DNA from 4 places in the Bacillus sp. 41-22 genome. Region 1 is predicted to be linked to each of the others. Evidence: riboswitches for the same ligand, from Rfam matches in the RefSeq annotation. Region 1 holds a riboswitch; each other region holds the start of a gene.
The links. A riboswitch is a leader RNA that binds a small molecule or an ion and turns the genes downstream of it on or off. The one in region 1 is predicted to bind thiamine pyrophosphate.
Positions count from the first base shown of each region.

Region 2: it holds a riboswitch for thiamine pyrophosphate, as region 1 does, so the genes downstream of both, LCF45_RS23745 (energy-coupled thiamine transporter ThiT) here and thiM (hydroxyethylthiazole kinase) in region 1, are expected to answer to the same signal.
Region 3: it holds a riboswitch for thiamine pyrophosphate, as region 1 does, so the genes downstream of both, thiC (phosphomethylpyrimidine synthase ThiC) here and thiM (hydroxyethylthiazole kinase) in region 1, are expected to answer to the same signal.
Region 4: it holds a riboswitch for thiamine pyrophosphate, as region 1 does, so the genes downstream of both, tenA (thiaminase II) here and thiM (hydroxyethylthiazole kinase) in region 1, are expected to answer to the same signal.

Region 1 covers NZ_CP084035.1:414,811-418,009, forward strand. The annotation lists gene topB (DNA topoisomerase III) at 1-1,517, opposite strand, end outside; TPP riboswitch at 1,746-1,855, shown strand; gene thiM (hydroxyethylthiazole kinase) at 1,928-2,737, shown strand; gene thiE (thiamine phosphate synthase) at 2,751-3,199, shown strand, end outside.
Region 2 covers NZ_CP084035.1:4,615,038-4,618,236, forward strand. The annotation lists gene feoB (ferrous iron transport protein B) at 1-1,394, opposite strand, end outside; gene LCF45_RS23740 (FeoA family protein) at 1,391-1,618, opposite strand; TPP riboswitch at 1,813-1,914, shown strand; gene LCF45_RS23745 (energy-coupled thiamine transporter ThiT) at 2,001-2,672, shown strand; gene LCF45_RS23750 (sensor histidine kinase) at 2,881-3,199, opposite strand, start outside.
Region 3 covers NZ_CP084035.1:4,974,878-4,978,076, reverse strand. The annotation lists gene lldP (L-lactate permease) at 1-1,485, shown strand, start outside; TPP riboswitch at 1,557-1,672, shown strand; gene thiC (phosphomethylpyrimidine synthase ThiC) at 1,785-3,199, shown strand, end outside.
Region 4 covers NZ_CP084035.1:740,367-743,565, forward strand. The annotation lists gene LCF45_RS03765 (SH3 domain-containing protein) at 1-854, opposite strand, end outside; TPP riboswitch at 1,114-1,226, shown strand; TPP riboswitch at 1,287-1,390, shown strand; gene tenA (thiaminase II) at 1,480-2,175, shown strand; gene LCF45_RS03775 (ABC transporter ATP-binding protein) at 2,144-2,893, shown strand; gene LCF45_RS03780 (ABC transporter permease) at 2,893-3,199, shown strand, end outside.

The sequences.
Region 1 (3,199 bases):
GTGTCAGCAAGTTGTTTGTTTTGCGTATCCATGTATTTTGTTGGGTTTTCCATCGCTGAAAGTAATGTTGCTTCATTAAAACGTGCAGGTGCTTTCGTTTGACCTGATGTTTGGACAATTAGTTTTATGTTTAATGTATCGCCTTTTTCGATGCGAGGTAAGATTTGTTCTTTTACATCATCGCTTACATCATCATCTTCAAATCGATTTTCATAAACCTCTTTCCAACCAGCATGTAAAATCGTTTTTCCGCGTGCGATGAACGTTTCGTCACCAATTTTCGTGCGCAATGTTAGTTGTTCATATTCAAAGGCCGGGAATAAAACAGCTAAGAAACGTTTTACAACTAAGTCATAAATTTTACGTTCTTTATCTGTGAAAGCTGAGAAGTTTACATAGCTCTCTGTTGGAATAATTGCGTGATGATCACTTACTTTACTATCATCAACAAATGATTTATTAGATTTTACAGGTTTCTGCAATACTTTATGTGCTAAAGGACGGTATTCTCCAACTCCGCAAGCCTTCAGACGCTCTGGAAGTGTTCCGACAATATCAGATGAAATATAGCGTGAATCTGTACGAGGGTACGTTAAAACTTTATGCTGTTCATATAATTTTTGCATAATGTTTAATGTTTCTTTCGCAGAGTAACCAAATATTTTATTCGCATCACGTTGTAGCTCAGTTAAATCGTAAAGACCAGGGGCGAACGATTTCTTTTGTTTTTTATCAATGTCTACAACAGTAGCATTTTGCTTACTAATTTTGTTCACGATTGCATCAGTTTTTTCTTTATTAAAGCTACGGCTATTTCCTTTTGTATCTTGCCAAGTTAGCTTTAATCTCTCAGCTGTTTGAGCTTCGATACCATAGTAAGTTTGAGCTTTGAAATGTTTGATTTCATCTTCACGGCTTGCAATCATGGCTACAGTAGGTGTTTGAACACGACCACAATTTAGTTGGGCATTAAAGCGAGTAGTTAATGCTCGAGTCGCATTAAGTCCGATATACCAGTCAGCCTCTGAACGTGCGACAGCTGAAGCGTATAGATTGTCATATGCTTTTCCTGGTTTTAAATTTGCGAAGCCATCTTTAATTGCTTTATCGGTAACAGATGAAATCCATAGACGTTTAATCGGTTTCTGCATTTTAACTTTATCGATAATCCAGCGTGCGACCAACTCGCCCTCACGACCGGCGTCAGTAGCTATAATGATTTCATTTACATCTTTTCTAAGAAGCTGACTTTTTACAGCGTTAAACTGTTTCCCTGTTTGTTTAATAACGGTTAGTTTTAAACGCTCCGGTAGCATTGGTAAATCTTCTAAATTCCACTGTTTATATTTCACATCATAGCTTTCTGGATCAGCTAATGTAACGAGATGACCTAAAGCCCAAGTAACAATATATTTACTACCTTCAAGATAGCCGTTCCCTTTTTTATCACATTTCAGTACACGTGCGATATCACGTGCAACAGAAGGTTTTTCAGCAATTACAATACTTTTTGCCATATTTAAAAACATCCTTTCAAATTTCCATACGTTAAATATAGCATACATCTTTGTTCTATTCAGTCTTGCTGACGGTTTGAGTTATTTGTGGTGAAATATACGTGTGAGAGTTTTACTTATATAAAGGCGAAGAATGGTTGAACCAGGAGAGTTCTGATCTCTATCATTCTATAAAAGTAAAGAACTTGTTATTTTACTAGAATAAGAGTAGACTTTGAAGTAGATGAATAATAAACACATGGGAGTTTGTGGATGCAAACTGAGAGTATGACTAGTCCGTCATTGACCATTTGAACCTGTTGGATAATGCCAGCGTAGGGAGAGTGTAAAAGCACATGTTCAGGCACTTTGCGTACGCGCAAAGTGCCTTTTTGTGTATCTCCCATTACTATAGTTAGGAGATGAAAAGGATGAATATGAAAGAAATTAGTAAAGTAGTGGATTTGGTGAGAGAGTCTAATCCACTCGTGCATAATATTACAAATGTTGTTGTAACAAATTTTACAGCAAACGGTTTGTTAGCATTAGGAGCATCACCTATAATGGCGTATGCAAAAGAAGAAGTAGCAGAAATGGCTAGCATTGCGGGAGCCCTTGTTTTAAATATGGGTACACTTCGTCCTGAAGAGGTAGAAGCGATGTTACTTGCTGGTAAATCAGCAAATAAGAATGATGTACCAGTATTGTTTGATCCAGTTGGGGCAGGAGCAACTTCTTATCGAACAGAAGTTGCGAGATATATTCCAGCTGAAATCGATTTAGCTGTTATCCGCGGAAATGCGGCTGAAATAGCTAACGTTATTAATGAGAAATGGGAAATTAAAGGTGTAGATGCTGGTACTGGAAACGGTAATGTTTTAAATATTGCAAAACAGGCAGCGGATGAATTAAATACAGTTGCGATAATTACTGGACAAGAAGATGTTGTTACAGATGGAGAGCGAACTATTCTTATTCGAAATGGCCATCCTATTTTAACGAAAGTTACTGGAACAGGTTGTTTACTAACTTCTGTAATAGGAGCATTTGTAGCGGTAGAAAAGGATTATGTAAAGGCAGCAGTAGCCGCATTAACATTCTATGGAGTAGCAGCAGAAGTAGCGGCTTCGAAAACAGTAGAGAATGGACCAGGAAGCTTTCAAATTGAATTTTTAAATCAGTTAGCGAATACAACTTCAGATGATATTGAGAAGTATGGAAAGATTGAGGTTATACAGTAAGGAGAGGAACTAGATGTCGCGCATTACAATGGATGAAATGTCTAGGTTATTACCAGTATATTTTATTATGGGAAGTAACAATTGTACGAAGGAGCCACTACAAGTATTGAGAGATGCACTAGAAGGTGGTATAACAATTTTTCAACTTCGTGAAAAGGGAGAAGGGGCTTTAACGGGAGAGAAACGTATTGATTTTGCGAAAGAACTACAAGCGCTTTGCAAGGAGTACGGTGTACCATTCATCGTAAATGATGATGTGGAACTAGCCCTCGAGTTAGATGCAGATGGCGTGCATGTTGGACAAGATGATGAAGGAATTACTTCTGTTCGTGAAAAAATGGGTGATAAAATTGTTGGTGTATCTACACATACAATTGAAGAAGCACGCTGGGCGATTGAAAATGGAGCTGATTATTTAGGAGTTGGTCCAATTTTCCCGACGAGTACGAAAAAAGATACAAA
Region 2 (3,199 bases), 1.1 Mb from region 1:
ACGAGTAATGCAAGAACAATCCCTGCGATATATAAAGAGAACACAACAGTCGCCTGACTATGAGGGAAGAAAACTCCCGCAAATAGTGCATATACAGGTAAACGTGCCGAACAAGACATAAACGGTGTTACAAGAACTGTAAGTAACCTTTCTTTTTCTTGTTCAATCGTTCTCGCTGCCATAATACCTGGAACGTTACATCCAAAGCCGATAATCATCGGAATAAATGCTTTTCCGTTTAAACCGAAAAACTCCATAATTCTATCCATAACAACTGCAATTCGTGCCATATATCCTGAGTCTTCTAATAATGAAATGAAGAAGAATAGTGCAAAGATTTGTGGAACGAATACTAATACCGCACCAACACCAGCAATAATACCTTCTGTAACGAGTGCTTGAATAAAGTCAGAAGCCCCAACACTTGTGAGCCCAGCTGTAACCCAATCAGTAAGTTGTCCGCCAAAAAATCCATCAAGCATATCAGATAAAGGTGTACCAATCCACGTAAACGTAACCTGAAAAATAAAAAACATAACTGCTAAAAAGATTGGAAGTCCTAAAATTTTATGTGTAATTAACCTATCAATTTTTTCTGAAAAAGGAATTTTTCCTTCTTTCTCATGTTGCATAACATTTGTTTTTAACTTTTCAATATACGCTTCACGAGTCTTGTAAATGTGCTCTTCCAACGTACAATCAAGTTTTCCATCTAAACGAGATCGAATGGCTATAAGTTCCTTATAAATTGGTAATGCTTTCATTTCTTTTTCTACTACTTCGTTATTGCTTAAAAATTGAAGGGCTAACCATCTCGGATGCTCATAATTCGCTGTCTCTAAAAGAGCGATTACCTCTCCAATTCCTTCATCCATTTGTACGCCATATGAAATAATGAATGGCTTTTTCTCTTTTTGTTTCTCTTCATGAAGAGTAGTAAGTAATTCTTCACAGCCTTTTCCGGTTCTTGCGATGACAGGAACGACTGTTACACCTAATATTTCTGATAGCCTTTTTACATTAATCACAATTCCTCTTTGCTTTGCCACATCAATCATATTTAAACCAATTGAAACGGGCTTACCAAATTCAAGTAATTGCAATGTTAAATGCATATTTCGCTCAAATTGAGAAGAATCCACTATATTTAACATATGATGAAATTCATCTGTTAGTAGAAAATTCGTAACGACACCTTCATCACGTGAAACTGGATTCAAATCATAAACGCCTGGTAAATCAATTAATGTTCCTTGCTTATCTTTTAATTTACCAACCTTCTTTTCTACTGTTACACCGCTCCAGTTTCCTACATATTCATAAGAACCAGTAAGTGCATTAAATAATGATGTTTTCCCTGTATTCGGATTCCCTAGCAAAGCAACCTTATTCACGCTAATTCCACCTTTATCATTTTCGCGTCACAATGACGAATACTAATTAACTGTCCACGACACTCCAATGTACAAGGACCTTTAAACATCGCTTTCTGTTTCAAGCGAAGTTCGCTTCCTTCCGCGAGACCGAAAGCAGCTAGTCTACGCTTTAATAACTGATCTAAAGACTGAATACTTTTTACTAACACTTTCTCGCCAATTTTAATATCTACTAAGCTCATAACCTTCCCCCTCAGAAGAGAATGATAATTATTTTCAGAAAAATTATATCATACTCTATTTCAATTGGACTATACCCTTTTGCTTCATATTTATTAACATTTCGCTACAATTCTATTTCAATAATTGTCATACGGTATTCATTTGCCATTCTCATCCATTTCGCTTACAATGAACAATAGCAAATAAAGAATCTCGTTATCACAGGGGGAGCCTTACCGCTGAGAGGGAACAATTCGTTCCGACCCTTTGAACCTGTTAGTTAATGCTAACGCAGGAATTGTGCAAACGTCCGAAATACACACCTCTTTTTTTATTTACGTATTTCGTATCCTCCTATGATATCTATTCTTTTTTTGCAACTTGGATTTAGGGGGAGACAACATGCGTAACACCAATTTACAAGCGATGATCGAATCTGCTATTCTTGCAGCCTTCGCCTTGGTCATCGATATTTTACCACTTTCAATCAAAATATCAGCAACAGGCGGTTCCATCTCATTCGCTATGATTCCTATCTTTATTATCGCATACCGCTGGGGCTTCAAAATGGCTTTCTTAGGAGGCTTAATTTGGGGATTATTACAAATTGTCGTAGGCGATGCCATTATCGTCACACCAATTCAAGTAATCATTGAATACTTCGTTGCTTTCGCATTCATTGGATTTGCTGGTTTATTCTATCGTCCAATTCAAAAAGCACTTCTAGCATCTAATAAGAATGGAAACGAACAATCAAACTTAAGTAGCCGTAAAGATAAGCCTTCATCAAAACAAAACCAAGGAAAGAAAGTAATTGGATACATTATCATTGCTACTTTTATCGGTAGTCTAGCTCGTTACTTCTGTCACTTTATTGCCGGTATTATTTTCTGGGGACAATATGCACCGAAAGGTCAATCAGCTATTCTATATTCTTTAATATTTAACGGTAGCACAATGATTGGTTCCTATATTCTATGTACCGTTTTACTTATATTTTTATTTATCACTTCACCAAGATTATTCAAAAGCATAAGTGCTTATCAAATAAATTCACAAAAAAAGGGCGCTTAACTTAGCGCTCTTTTTTCACATCGTAATATCAATTAAAAATACAATAAATGCACAAAAGAAAATAAATACCATTATACTTAGCCAATTGCTATGCACGGTTCATCGACTCCTTACATAACCTCATTTTCTATTCAAAGTATACTGTTTAGAAGTAAAGATTAGGTAAAGATAATATGAAAATAAATTAAAAAAGCGTAGATAGTATTGTCTACGCTTTTTTCGGTAAATAGAAGTAAAATAACACACCATCTTTTGTATTCTTGACCCCATATTCAGCATTGTGCAGCTCTAAAATGTTTTTTGAAATCGCAAGGCCAAGCCCGGTTCCACCTTGTGAACGTTTCCGTGCCGCATCTACTCGATAAAAACGATCCCAAATTTTATCTAATTGTTCTTCTTCAATGTGGGCACCCTTATTTTCAATACACACTTTTATATAATTCTTCTCGTCTATTGTGGAAATAATAATATCCTCTTTATCTGGTGTATAACGTATTGCATTCGTAATGAAGTTCACAATTACTTGT
Region 3 (3,199 bases), 700 kb from region 1:
ATGCCATTCACAATGGCAATGGCAGCGACCGGATACGGTTTCTTATACGGATTATGGCCAATTGCGTGGATTATCATTATGTCAGTATTTTTATATAAAATTTCTGTGAAAACAGGTCAATTTGATGTCATTCGTGCATCTGTATTATCCATTACGAATGACCATCGTTTACTCGTTATTTTAATTGGATTTTCATTTGGAGCATTTTTGGAAGGGGCAGCAGGATTTGGTGCACCAGTAGCGATTACGGCAGCGCTTCTGGCAGGCCTTGGGCTAAATCCTTTATATGCAGCAGGTCTTTGTTTAATCGCAAATACTGCACCAGTAGCGTTCGGAGCGATGGGGATTCCGATTACAGTTGCTGGACAAGTGACAGGCATTGATCCGCATAAAATTGGACAAATGGCTGGGCATCAATTACCGTTCTTATCTTTATTTGTTCCGTTCTTTATCGTATTTTTAATGGATGGCTTTAAAGGAGTAAGACAAACGTGGCCTGCTTTATTTGTAGCGGGTAGTTCATTTGCAATTACACAGTTTATTACAGCGACGTTTTTAGGACCAGAACTTCCGGATATTACGTCAGCGCTTGTAAGTTTAGTAAGTTTATCGCTATTCTTAAAAGTTTGGCAGCCGAAAGAAATTTATCAAACTAAGCAAGCGAATAGTGAAGTAGCAGCAACGACGACGGCGACATCTATGCCGAAACTAACGGTAGGAAAAGTAGTAAAAGCGTGGTCTCCGTTCATTATTTTGACTGTGATGGTAGTCATCTGGAGCCAAAGTTTCTTTAAAGCGTTATTCGCTCCGGGCGGCGCTTTAGAAAGTCTCGTATTTAAATTTGAAGTTCCAAGCTTGCACAATTTAGTAATGAAAGCAGAGCCTATTGTAAATAAACCAACACCTTATGAAGCAATCTTGAAATTAGATATTTTATCAGCGACTGGAACAGCAATTTTAATTGCTTGTATCATTTCTATCTTTATTTTGAAAATGAGTGCAAAAGATGCAGTAGCAACATTTAAAGAAACGTTAAATGAACTAAAAATGCCAATTCTATCTATTGGATTCGTATTAGGATTCGCATTTATCGCAAACTATTCTGGTCTATCTTCTACATTAGCGTTAGCACTTGCAGGAACTGGCGGATTATTCCCGTTCTTCTCACCATTCTTAGGATGGATTGGCGTATTCTTAACAGGATCAGATACGTCAGCGAACGCACTGTTCTCGAATTTACAAGCAATTACAGCGCAGCAAGTCGGTGTATCTGAAGTGCTTCTTGTTGCAGCAAATACAACGGGCGGTGTAACAGGTAAAATGATTTCTCCGCAATCAATTGCGATTGCTTGTGCGGCAGTTGGACTTGCTGGGAAAGAGTCAGATTTGTTCCGTTTTACATTGAAGCATAGTTTATTCTTCGTTACTATTGTTGGGATTATGACGTATGTGCAGGCTTATTATTTAACTTGGATGATTCCGTAAACAACAAAAGAAATAAACTTTGCATTTTTCAGATTATAGTGTATGATGGGAAAGTATTGAAAATTAAATCAGTGATAAACTAGGGGTGCCTAACGTATGCGTAGGCTGAGAGAGAAGCGTGTGAACTTCTTAACCCTTTGGACCTGATCTGGCTCGTACCAGCGTAGGGAAGTTAACGGCTTTACATAATTATGTCTTTATGAGCCAGGTCCTTATTCTTTTATGGACCTGGCTCTTTTTATTTTGGCATGCGCTGGCCATATCTCGTCCTTGTCACGAACAGGGGGGCAACAAAAGTTATGAAACAGTCTGTTTCAGCTGAGCAAATTGAATTGAAATCGAGTTTACCAGGAAGTAAGAAAGTGTATGTGGATGGAACACGTGAAGGTATGAAAGTACCAATGCGCGAGATTGAACAAAGCGATACGAACGGTGTTCAAAATCCGCCAATCCGTGTGTATGATACGAGTGGACCTTATACAGATCCAGAGTATAAAGTGGAGCTGGAAAAAGGGATTCCAACGCCGCGCCACTCTTGGACCTTGGGGCGTGGTGATGTGGAAGCTTATGAAGGACGCGAAATTAAACCTGAGGATGACGGTGTGAAAGTAGCTTCAAAACATACACCTGTTTTCCCGCAAATGGATCGTAAGCCGCTTAGAGCGAAGCAAGGTGCAAATGTTTCGCAAATGCATTATGCGCGTAATGGCATTATTACGTCTGAGATGGAATATGTTGCGATTCGTGAAGGGGTAGAGCCTGAATTTGTTCGTAAGGAGATTGCAGAAGGTCGTGCGATTTTGCCGGCGAACATTAACCATCCTGAAGCGGAACCGATGATAATTGGACGTAATTTTCACGTGAAGGTAAATGCAAATATCGGAAACTCTGCTGTATCGTCTTCTATTGCAGAAGAAGTAGAGAAGATGACGTGGGCGACTCGCTGGGGTGCAGATACGATTATGGATTTATCTACAGGTAAAAACATTCATACAACACGTGAGTGGATTATTCGTAATGCTCCGGTACCAGTTGGAACTGTGCCAATTTATCAAGCGCTTGAAAAAGTAAACGGAATTGCAGAGGATTTAACGTGGGAAGTGTATCGTGATACGTTAATTGAGCAGGCGGAGCAAGGCGTTGATTACTTCACGATTCACGCTGGTGTATTACTTCGTTACATTCCAATTACTGCAAAGCGTATGACAGGTATTGTTTCGCGCGGTGGTTCAATTATGGCGCAGTGGTGTTTATTCCATCATAAAGAAAACTTCCTATATACTCACTTTGAAGAGATTTGTGAAATTATGAAGCAGTACGATGTTTCATTCTCTCTTGGAGATGGATTACGTCCAGGTTCTATTGCAGATGCAAATGACGAAGCGCAGTTTTCTGAGCTTGAAACACTTGGTGAATTAACAAAAATTGCTTGGAAACATGATGTGCAAGTTATGATTGAAGGACCTGGGCATGTACCGATGCATTTAATTAAAGAAAATATGGAGAAAGAACTTGATATTTGTCAGGGTGCGCCGTTCTATACACTTGGGCCGTTAACGACAGATATTGCACCAGGTTATGATCATATTACTTCAGCGATTGGTGCTGCGATGATCGGCTGGTTTGGAACGGCGATGCTTTGTTATGTAACCCCGAAAGAACATTTAGGTTTACCGAACAAAGATGATGTTCGCGAAGGGGTTATTACGTACAA
Region 4 (3,199 bases), 330 kb from region 1:
CCTTGTGCTGCTATATCTATACCATAATGCATTTGCTCCCAGCGCATATCAAAAGTGGAGCTGATTTTCCCTTGAGTAGGGAATTTGAAAACTGCTGGAATTGATGCAGGTTGAGCTGTTTTAGCTTGTGGTTGATTTTGCACTACATAGTGTTTTGCTACATATCCGTATCCTGTGCCAAAACGAATTTTATACCAAGTACCTACCGTTTCTACTACTTGTACTTGTGTACCATTTTGTAATGAGCCAAGTAGAGTGCCACTTGTGCTAGCATTGCTACGCACATTTAATTTTGGTGTTGCAACAGTATAAGAAGGAGAACCTTGTACTGTTACACCTTTTACTAGAGGTGTGGATCCATTAGATACAAATGTTTTTTGTACGTAACCAATTTGACCGTTATGTAATATTTTGTACCAATCTCCTTGTTCACCTTGAATGGTAATGAATTGACCATTTGGTAATATATCTAGAATAGAAGACTCTGTATTAGGTTCAGAACGAACGTTTAATGCGTTTGCATTTACGATATATTGAGACTTTGGTTGAACATTTTTTTTGAATAGAATTGCATCTTTTTTCATATAGCCTGTTTTGTTGTTAACAGATACTTTATACCAATCTTGAACTGTTTCAAGAATAGTAACCGGGCTATTAAATCGAATGGTATCAACTATTGCACTGTCTGTATGGCTATTTTGATGTAGTGCAACGTTGTCAATTTTTACATATCCAGTTTTTACTGTAGATGGTTGCTTAGCAGCCGCTGTTTGTATATCGGATTCTCCCATAGAAGGAAGTAAAGAAGCAATTGCGATAGTAGTTGCTGTTAAAGCTGTGGCTTTCATATTCATGTAATAAAGACCTCCTCTAGTTGTATAGTTGTAATTTTATTATAGTATAAAGATATAATATATTGGTCGTATTCACATAAATGTAATATGAAATCAATAAAAATAATGTCAGAAGAGAGATTCGTATATAAATATTGTATATATCATTTGTGAGGTCGCATTTATATTTGTTTAACACGTTAAGAATTAATTCTTAATTAAGAAAATTAAAACAGTTGATGATGTCTTATGGCGATGTTATACTGACAGTGATAATTTTATAGTTTGCTAGGAGGGCTGGTGTTGCCAGCTGAGAGTAGGGCCATAAGCCTTTGATCCTTTTTATTACCTGATCTAGATTATGCTAGCGTAGGGAAGCAATTCGGACATTAACAATGAGTCCCCGTTTCTTTGCGTATAGAAACGGGGCTTTTTTATTTGAAAATTTCATATTAACACCACTAGGGGTGCTTTTCGTGCTGAGAGAGGAATAATCCTTAACCCTTACAACACCTGATCTAGATAATACTAGCGAAGGGAAGTGGAACAACGAATAAATTATAATTTTATTTGCTGTAACCACTTCTTATATACAGAAGTGGTTTTTTTATTGAGATAAATAGATATATAGGAAGGGGAATTATTAATGAAATTTTGTGAAAGATTATTTGATACGGTGCAGCCTGTTTGGGAGAAAAGTCATAATCATCCGTTTGTAGTAGGTATGGGGGATGGTACGTTGGAAAAAGACAAATTCCAGTACTATATTATTCAAGATTATTTATATTTGTTAGATTATGCAAAGCTATATGCAATTGGGGTTGTAAAGGCAACGAATCCACAAGTTATGGCAAAATTTGCAGAGCAAATTGATGGGATTTTAAATGGAGAAATGACGATCCATAAACAGTATGCAAATAAACTTGGCATTACTGTAGAGGAGATAGAATCTGCGAAACCATCTGCTAAAAATTTAGCCTATACAAATTACATGATGTCTGTATCTCAAAATGGCACACTTGCAGAATTAATATCAGCTTTACTTCCATGTATGTGGAGCTATTGGGAGATCGGAAAGCGTTTAAATGATATTCCTGGAGCAAGCGATCATGAGTTCTTTGGAGAGTGGATTCAAGGATATTGTTCTGAAGAATACGGTAACCTTTGTATTTGGTTAATAGATTTATTAAATGAAATGGCAGTTGGAAAGTCAGAGAAAGAGCTAGACCGATTAGAGGAGATTTTCTTATATTCCAGCCGATTTGAATATTTATTCTGGGATATGGCTTATCGTAAGGAGATGTGGGGTTTTGAGGAGCAAGAACATACTACAGTTTCATAATGTTTCCTTTCATTATGATGAGAAACCAATCATCAATGAATTAAATGCTTCTATACAAGATAAAGAGTTTGTAAGTATTATCGGGCCGAGTGGATGCGGGAAAAGTACTTTATTTCGCCTTATTTCAGGCTTAGAAGAGGCAAGTACTGGACAGATAGAGCTGACAAAAACAAAGAGTCATCCTGTAGGGTATATGCCCCAAAAAGATATGCTCTTGCCGTGGAGGACGATTATTGAGAATGCTGCCCTGCCGCTAGAGTGCCAAGGTGTGCAGAAGAAAGAAGCGCAAGTAAAAGCGAAAGAACTGTTACATAAATTTGGTTTACAAGGGTACGAGAAAAAATATCCGAAAGATTTATCTGGTGGTATGAGGCAACGCGTATCTTTTATCCGAACTTTATTAACAGGCGGGGAGATATTATTGTTAGATGAACCGTTTAGCGCATTGGACGCTTTAACGAAGGCATCTTTGCAAGAATGGTTGTTTGAACAATGGAAAGAGTGGGAAAAAACAATTTTATTTATCACTCATGATGTTGAAGAAGCATTGTTTCTTTCTAATCGAATTTTGGTTGTAGAAAATCAACCGATAGCAACTTTAACTGAGCGAATTGTGCCGCTTGATCGTAACCGAACAAGAAAAGATTTATATAAGCCTGAAGTGTTAGCGCTTAAAGAAGAGCTCCTTAGTATGTTACAAAGGCAGGTACTCGTATGATGAATCGCTTGAAGGAGTTATTACCTGCCCTAATATTAAGTGGAATTTTACTTGCTCTGTGGGAAGTAGGAGCAAGAATTGTAGATGAGATGTACATTTTGCCATCACCTTCTGCAATTGTAATGAAGATATGGGCGCTGAAAGATATATTATTTACGGTTCATTTACCTGCAACGTTGTACGTCGTTTTAATAGGCGTTGTTATTTCTATCGTACTGGGCGTAGGGCTAGCAATGTTAATGAATGCGAGTACGTGGATGGAAAGAGCATTTTATCCGTTATTAGTTGCTTCACAAACCATCCCGA